DNA from 2 places in the Pilosibacter rotomagensis genome. Region 1 is predicted to be linked to the other one. Evidence: a T-box and tRNA genes for the amino acid it is inferred to sense, from the RefSeq annotation. Region 1 holds a T-box; the other holds one or more tRNA genes.

Region 1 (4,423 bases):
AAGAGAAGCGAACTCCAGTGCGATGTTCGCCCCGTCACTGAATCCAAAGAGGATACACGACGGGATCCGGAGAACATCCAGAAGCGCCGCCGCATCCTTTGCCATATCGGCAGTCGTAAACTCAGCATCTGCATTGTCTGGCTTGATCCGGGAACGTCCGTGGGCACGGCTGTCCATCAGGATCACCCGGTAGTTTGCAGACAATTTTTTCTCGTAGAAGTCAAAGATCATATGCGTCTCCGCGTTCCCGTGGAGCATCAGGATCGGAACTCCGTGCCCGCTTTCTTTATAATAAATCCAAGCTTTGGGCGTATCCGCCATACCCTGACGACAGATCATTTTTTCCATTTGTGAAGTTCCCCTTTTAAAAGCGTGAGAATATACCCGCGGATCCCATGAGGATTCTGGATCTCAACAGCGGCATACAGCATGCTCGGCGTCGGATATTTCGGAAGGTACACATAGTAAGACGGAACCCATTCCGTCGGGCTGTATTTTTCTTTTGCCCGGTAAAGATCCCGGAAACCGTAGCACGCGTTTAAATGGTCATAGATAAACTGGAGCAGGCGTTCCATCGGATTTTTACTCTCTGCGTTCAGACCGGCAAGCGGGGCGACTCCGAGACTGCCGTAGCCGATCCCCTCTTCTTTAAATACCTGGAACGCCTCGTAGATGATCGTCTCCATGACACCGCTCGGCGCATCTTTTCCGTGTCTCGTCACATCGGCCATGTAGCCGTTCTTTCCAAGGAAAGGAACAAAAACGATAAAGGCAACCATTTTTCCATCCGAATTCAGGGCGTAGAAGTAACGCTTGTCCATCGGATCATCGAGTCCGACGGTTCCCATCGTAAACTGAAGCATTCCGCTCTTCTTCCCTTCGAGCCATTCGTCCGTGATCCGGTCAAATTCGCGGTCGAGATCAGGATCCCGTTTCTCCAGCACTTTGTATTCGTGGACCGTGACGCCGGCTTTTGTCGCATGGTTGATGTTCATGCGCATCTTGGCGCCCTTCTTGCCGCTGATCTCATAGTCAGAAAGCTTAAACCGCGCTTCCTCCCCGCTTTTTACGAGACCGAATCCCTGCTTTTCATATTCCGACAGGTAGTAGTCGGTCAGACCGAGAAAGAAAATATTGTGGGCACTGTTCTGGCAGAACTCGCGGAACTCAGCGAGAAGTGCAGGAAAATCTTCATCCTTACAGACCGGATCGCCGTTTACAACGATGGTATCGCCGACGGTCCCATAAGGCAGAACTCCGTCAACAGAATGCCCGAAATACAGACATTTGTCATCTTCCAACGCCAGGTAGGAACATGGATTCTGGCTGTACAGGTTTAAAAGTGTTCTGGCATGCTGGATCTCCTGGGCTCCATGAGCTTGTTCCTGAAGCCATGGACGCAGTGCGCAGAGGATGGCGGCGAGGATGCAGCCCCAGCTGAACCAGAAAAGGACAAATTCTGTTCCATGACGGTCTGCCATGGAAGCAGGAAGATCGCCCATTCCGAAGATCATGCCGATGCCCTGGGCGAAACTGTCCGCAAAGGAGACGGAGGATCCGGCAGCGGTTCCAACCTGCATGTAATGCCAGGTGATCCCGACATTGATCAGGACACCTGCAATGGCAAGAAAAGCAAGTGTTACGGTCTGCTTCCGGTTCTCGCGTCCGGCCGGGATACAGAAATCCTTCCGCAGGGCAAAAAACAGAAGAAACAGAACGAGGTCAAAGATCATGACTCCGTTGTGCAGCGGATGTCCCATCCCGATGAGACCGCGCAGAAAGTTGAGTGTGAAGATCCCCATCGCGATCATCCATGCATTCCGCTTTCTCTTCCATAACTGCAGCGACAGCACGAAAAGAACAATGGAAAAGGCACGCTGGACCATGCGCCCCATCTCAAAAGAGGCCTGCATGGACTGGGAGATCCTTGAAAACGGGAAAAAAGTCAGCAGAAACAGGAAAAAAGAAAATACGGCGAGCAGAACGATCGAGATGTTCTCCAGACGGATCCGGAGCTGCCGCTTTTCATCCAGTCTTTTTTGTGATTCATTCATAAGTCATTCCTCCGAAGCAAAAATCATGAATACGATCTGTTTTATGGTAACACAAAGTGTAGTCTTTTTTGTGTGAAAAATCAACTAAAGGAAGTAAAGTTCCCGCAGAAACCGACGGGATGCCTTGACAAATTTATTTGAACAGGATAGACTAAAGACATCATATGGAAAAAGCTTGGAAGGGAAGAGTATGCCGAAAGGAAGCTTTCAGAGACCCCGGTTGGTGAGAAAGGGGAGCAAAGAGGCGGCAGAAGATGGTCCTGGAGCTGTGCAGGTGAAAGCGGAAACCGTGTTAGCCTGTGCCGGAAGCGCCCGTTAGCGCGTCAGGCTGTTTTTGACAGCCGGTGAGGGCGATGACCGTGAGGCACCGCCGAATTTAAAGTGGTAACACGGGGAGACTCGTCTTTAATAATTAAAGACGGGCTTTTTTTATTTGACAGGAAACTTTGAAGGAACGTCCTGTTAAACAAAAACGCACACTTGCGCGAGGAGGCAGGTTGTCGCAAGAGACTGCGCGAGAGCTCTGAACGTGCCAAAGCACATTCTTTTTTATGTCATTGTGCAATAAAAACGACCGGCAGGAGAAAAGCCGTAAAAGAGATAAAAATAGGAGGAATCAATCCATGTGTACAAACTGTAAGAAACCATACTACATTTCCACAGCGATCGCCTATACATCCGGCAAACCGCATATCGGAAACACTTACGAGATCGTATTGGCAGACGCGATCGCACGCTACAAGAGAGAACAGGGCTATGACGTTTACTTCCAGACAGGAACCGACGAGCACGGTCAGAAGATCGAGTTAAAGGCTGCGGACGCAGGCGTGACTCCGAAGGAGTTCGTTGACAACGTAGCAGGACAGATCAAGGAGATCTGGGACCTCATGAACACTTCCTATGATAAATTCATCCGTACCACAGATGATTACCATGAGAAACAGGTCCAGAAGATCTTCAAGAAATTATATGATCAGGGCGATATCTACAAAGGACATTATGAGGGACTTTACTGCACACCGTGTGAGTCCTTCTGGACTCCGTCCCAGGTCGTTGACGGAAAATGCCCGGACTGCGGACGTCCGGTACAGCCGGCAAAGGAAGAGGCATATTTCTTCCGTATGAGTAAATATGCTCCGAAGCTCATCGAATATATCAACGAGCATCCGGAGTTTATCCAGCCGGTATCCAGAAAGAACGAGATGATGAACAACTTCCTGCTTCCGGGACTTCAGGATCTTTGCGTATCCAGAACCTCCTTCAAGTGGGGAATTCCGGTCACTTTTGATCCGAAGCACGTTACCTATGTATGGCTTGACGCGCTGACCAACTATATCACGGGAATCGGATATGACTGTGACGGAAACAGCGACGAGAAGTTTAAGAAATACTGGCCGGCAGACCTTCACCTGATCGGTAAAGATATTATCCGCTTCCATACCATTTACTGGCCGATCTTCTTAATGGCTCTCGGTCTTCCGCTTCCGAAGCAGGTATTCGGACATCCGTGGCTGTTACAGGGCGATGGCAAGATGAGTAAGTCCAAAGGAAACGTACTCTATGCAGATACGCTCGTTGACTTCTTCGGTGTAGATGCAGTCCGCTACTTCGTACTTCATGAGATGCCGTTTGAGAACGATGGCGTGATCTCCTGGGATCTTATGGTTGAGCGCATGAACTCTGACCTTGCCAACATCCTTGGAAACCTTGTAAACCGTACCGTTTCCATGACAAATAAATATTTTGGCGGAATTGTCGAGAACAAGGGCGTTGCAGAGCCGGTGGATGAAGAGTTAAAGGCAACCGTTCTTGAGACGGTCAAGAAAGTAGACGAGAAGATGAATAAGCTCCGCGTTGCAGACGCGATCACAGAGATCTTCAATATCTTCCGCCGCAGCAACAAATATATCGATGAGACAACTCCGTGGACACTCGCAAAGGATGAGGCAAAGAAGGATCGTCTTGCAACCGTTCTTTACAATCTCACAGAGGCGATCACCATCGGTGCGTCCCTGTTATTCTCCTTCATGCCGGAAACTTCTGAGAAGATCCTCGCTCAGTTAAACACAGAGAAGAGATCGCTGGAGAACATGAATACCTTCGGTCTGTACCCGAACGGAAACAAGGTTACAGAGAAGCCGGAGATCCTGTTTGCCCGTATGGACATCAAGGACGTTATGGAGAAGGTTGAGGCCATGAAGGCAGCAGCCGCAGCAGAGAAACAGGAAGAAGAGAAGCCGGGCATGGACGTTGAGAAGAAGCCGGAGATCACATATGATGATTTCGCAAAGCTTCAGTTCCAGATCGGTGAGATCGTGAAGTGTGAAGAGGTTCCGAAGTCCAAAAAATTACTTTGCTCCCAGGTTAAG
Region 2 (4,423 bases), 1.6 Mb from region 1:
TCCACCTGGGAACAGATCCGGGAGATCTGCGATGATGCGGTGAAATTCGGGACCGCGTCGGTCTGCATCCCGCCGTCTTTCGTAAAGCAGGCTTCGGAGTACCTCGGAGAGAAGATGCCGGTCTGTACCGTGATCGGATTTCCGAACGGGTACAACACGACGGCGGTCAAAGTGTTTGAGACGAAAGAGGCGTTGAAGGACGGAGCGGAGGAGATCGATATGGTGATCAATATCGGCTGGGTCAAAATGGGACAGTACGATAAGATCCTGGAAGAGATCAACTCCCTGAAAGAGGTCTGCGGCTATCATATCCTGAAAGTCATCATCGAGACATGTCTCCTCACAGAGGAGGAGAAGATAAAGATGTGTGAGGCTGTATCAGCCTCAGACGCGGACTTTATCAAGACATCCACAGGATTTTCCGCCGCAGGGGCGACAAAGCCGAATGTGGCGCTCATGAAGGCCCACATGGCCGCAGAAAAGAAGATCAAGGCGGCCGGCGGTATCGCAGACTTTTGCGATGCGGCGGAGTTTGTCCGTCTGGGGGCTGACCGCCTCGGAACAAGCAGACTTGTAGAACAGGCAAAGAAAGGGGTAGATTTAGATGCCGAAATATAATCGGATCTTTACGATCGTAATTGATTCACTCGGAACCGGTGCAATGCCGGATTCTGAAAAATTTGGAGATGTGGGAGTGGACACTCTCGGACACATCGCGGAACATATGGAACATTTCAATATCCCGAATCTTCAGAAACTCGGGATCGCAAACTTAAGACCGTTAAAGGGCGTGGACCCGGTGGATGCGCCGATGGGACGGTTCACAAAATTCTCGGAGGCGAGCAACGGCAAAGATACGATGACCGGCCACTGGGAGATGATGGGGATCTACACGACGAAGCCTTTTAAGACGTTCACGGATCATGGATTCCCGAAAGAGCTGATCGAGGAGCTGGAAAAACGCACCGGACACAAGGTGATCGGAAACAAGAGCGCCAGCGGAACCGCGATCCTGGATGAGCTGGGAGAGGAGGAGATCGCTACCGGTCACATGATCGTGTATACATCTGCCGATTCCGTCCTTCAGATCTGCGGAAATGAGGAGACATTCGGGCTTGACGAGCTGTACCGCTGCTGCGAGATCGCCAGAGAGATCACGATGAAGGAAGAGTGGCGCGTGGGCCGCGTCATCGCGAGACCTTATGTCGGAAAGAAGAAAGGCGAATTTGTCCGCACCAGCAACCGCCACGATTATGCGTTAAAGCCGACCGGGACAACGGCGCTCGATATCTTAAAGGACAACGGATACGATGTGATCTCTGTCGGAAAGATCCGGGATATCTTCGACGGCCAGGGCATCACGGAGGCATTCCGATCCAAGAGCTCCGTCCATGGAATGGAACAGACTATTGAAATCTGCAAAGATAAGGATTTCAAGGGACTCTGCTTTGTGAATCTCGTGGATTTTGATGCCCTCTGGGGCCACAGGAGAAATCCGGTGGGTTATGGGGAAGAACTGGAGCGCTTTGATGTGAAGCTTGGCGAACTCCTTGAAAACCTCCGGGAAGGTGATCTTTTGATGATAACGGCGGATCACGGAAATGATCCGACTTACACGGGAACAGACCATACGAGAGAAAAAGTTCCATTTATTGCCTATTCCCCATCTATGAAAGAGAAGGGAATGTTTGAGGAACAGAAGACCTTCGGTGTCATCGGCGCGACAGTGCTCGATAACTTCGGACTGAAGAAAGCGGAGAATATGATCGGGGAGTCGATCTTAAAAGAATTAGAATGATCGGGACCTGACTGAGATCTGCGTGGGACTGCTGGTTTCGCGAAACAGGTAAAATAGAATAAAAAAGGAAGATCCGCATCTCTGATATCTGGGAAATGTGGATCTTCCTTTTATGTTCAGGCAGAAGTGCAAAACTTATTCTGCGCCGAGTTTCGTTTTTACATCTTCGATCGACATGTTTTTCTCTTTCACGATCGCGTATAATTCAGCCATCTCTTTAGCTTCGATCTGTTTTTCGATGTCCTTTTTCTGCATTTTTAATGTTTTTAATTTCTGCTCTGTCTCTTCAATGGAAGTGAGGACCTCGTTTAAAAGATCCTGCGGAGCAACTTCGACTTTCTTTCTTCCTCTTGGCATAATGATAATCCCTCCTGTGCAGGTTTCATAATATTGGAATCCATAAACTGGTTCCCTATACGTTATACTATATAACAAGATGTATCGGGAATGCAAGAGAAAAAAAGAAGATGTCAGTCTTTTTTAAAAATCGTGTAGTATAGAAAAGGAAAAATATCATCACAAAAAATTTAAAAAAACTGTTGACAATTCCGAAAAAATAGGTTAAACTGTACAAGCAATCGCGCTTGACGGAAACGTCAGTCGGAAGTAATGGGGTCTTAGCTCAGCTGGGAGAGCATCTGCCTTACAAGCAGAGGGTCATAGGTTCGAGCCCTATAGGCCCCATTCATATGAAAATACATATGTTATGGCGGAATAGCTCAGTTGGCTAGAGCACACGGTTCATACCCGTGGTGTCGAGAGTTCAAATCTCCCTTCCGCTACTTAATGGGATCTTAGCTCAGCTGGGAGAGCATCTGCCTTACAAGCAGAGGGTCATAGGTTCGAGCCCTATAGGTCCCATTTATATGAAAAATTTCATATTGATCATGGCGGAATAGCTCAGTTGGCTAGAGCACACGGTTCATACCCGTGGTGTCGAGAGTTCAAATCTCCCTTCCGCTACTATGGCGGAATAGCTCAGTTGGCTAGAGCACACGGTTCATACCCGTGGTGTCGAGAGTTCAAATCTCCCTTCCGCTACGATTGGAAATCCCGAGAATCTGAGAAGAATCCCGGGATTTTTTTCGATCATAATAATTTTTCTGAAATATTCTGCTGCACCAAAACGGGAAAGAACATCCGCAATGATCTTGCAGACATAAGGGAGGCTCTGTCGGTGCCTGGATTCTCACTTAAAAGATTCCCGGTAATACTGTCGCAAGATAATATCCGACCCAGAATGATGCTGAATTCGCGATAAACGAATAGAGAACGAAGTCACCGTTTTCCTTTTTGGGGGACACTCTCTTCAAAAACCTGCAATACAGACCTGCCTCCAGCGCAAAGACTATGACCTCGAAAAAGACATAGCTTGTGATAAAGGCCAACGGACCGGCATTGTAATGAATGATATTGAGAAGCAGATTTAAGAGAAGCTGCGTCGTGATATTTACAAGCGCAAGGATCTGCAGCTGTTTTTTCTGCCGGAAGCCGAATAACAGCCCGACGACCATTTCAATTGCGATCGTAAGAAGGATACGGACCGCGAGCGATAAAAGCTCCTTTCGATAATTATAGGAACGATACGCGTTGATCCGCTCGTTTGTGCTCAGGCCCTCATTGTATTCCACGGATCCGATCCGGACGCCCTCCATGTCAACGGTGTAATAAGTATCAAATGCATAACGCCCATAGCTTCCGCTTGATACAAAGGTCCCGGTTTCCGGATAATACAGGAGGATCTTAAAATCCTCGGGTGGATAATAGGTCCACGCAATCTCGCCTGTTTCGCTTACCGTCCAGCCCCTCTGAAGGAAATAATATCCGTCAGGATCCTTGTAATCTACAAAAGCTTTCCAGATGTTCCGGTCAAGATCATAGAGCTGCTCATTTCTGGCGGTGCCGTCCCAGACACGTGCAGGTCCTGTACGTTTCTCCTTTGAAAGCAGTGTGCCGTAGCACAGATCATCGCCCATATTTTTGAACTGGATGCGCACCGAGGGCTTTGGACCCGTATCAGCTTTTGCGGTGATCGGAAGTGCTGTGACTGTAAAGATCAGATAGAACAGCAACATGAAAAGCCTGACATGCATTCTTTTTTTCATAGCAGGGACCTCCTTTCAGAGCTTGGGTTCATAAAATTATATATCTTTGCTTCTTATATCTGTTTTTATTATAATCGATACAGATATTGGCTGACAAGAAAGAGATATTTACTATTTCCTTACGTTTCAACGCGGATGTGTCCGTGCTACTGTATGCGGGCAGGAATTTTCTGAACTGAAAATTCCGGACAATAGAGTGGTGTGTGCATTTCGCTGATTTGGAATGCGAAGCCTCGGCAAAATCAGTTACTGTCTGTGCAAGGAACGAACAGTAACGTGCCCGCGGTGCACTTGCATGAAGTTTAGAAAAAATTTAGCCTTTTTTTAGCGGTTATGTGATATACTATAATCTATATCGTATGTCATATGGTACTGACCCGGTCAGGATGTGTATGGCTGCACGGAAAATTCTGAACATATAAGATTCGGAGGACGTTATGTATCAGTTTATCGTAAATCCCAGTGCCGGTGCCGGAAGAGGATACCGGATCTGGAAACGACTGGAACATCAGCTGGAGAT

Evidence for each region. A T-box is a leader RNA that pairs with one kind of tRNA and senses whether it is charged. The one in region 1 lies ahead of metG (methionine--tRNA ligase), so its partner is inferred to be a tRNA-Met.
Region 2: it has a tRNA-Met gene. The T-box ahead of metG (methionine--tRNA ligase) is inferred to sense a tRNA for this amino acid. The anticodon was not compared.

Annotation. Positions count from the first base shown of each region.
Region 1 is NZ_CM170323.1:77,584-82,006, forward strand. Features, by position in the region: gene ACI3EW_RS00365 (alpha/beta fold hydrolase) at 1-348, opposite strand, end outside; gene ACI3EW_RS00370 (bifunctional lysylphosphatidylglycerol flippase/synthetase MprF) at 336-2,054, opposite strand; T-box leader at 2,222-2,464, shown strand; gene metG (methionine--tRNA ligase) at 2,678-4,423, shown strand, end outside.
Region 2 is NZ_CM170323.1:1,676,425-1,680,847, forward strand. Features, by position in the region: gene deoC (deoxyribose-phosphate aldolase) at 1-618, shown strand, start outside; gene ACI3EW_RS07410 (phosphopentomutase) at 605-1,798, shown strand; gene ACI3EW_RS07415 (hypothetical protein) at 1,934-2,155, opposite strand; tRNA gene ACI3EW_RS07420 (tRNA-Val) at 2,410-2,482, shown strand; tRNA gene ACI3EW_RS07425 (tRNA-Met) at 2,507-2,580, shown strand; tRNA gene ACI3EW_RS07430 (tRNA-Val) at 2,587-2,659, shown strand; tRNA gene ACI3EW_RS07435 (tRNA-Met) at 2,688-2,761, shown strand; tRNA gene ACI3EW_RS07440 (tRNA-Met) at 2,766-2,839, shown strand; gene ACI3EW_RS07445 (hypothetical protein) at 2,992-3,903, opposite strand; gene ACI3EW_RS07450 (diacylglycerol/lipid kinase family protein) at 4,341-4,423, shown strand, end outside.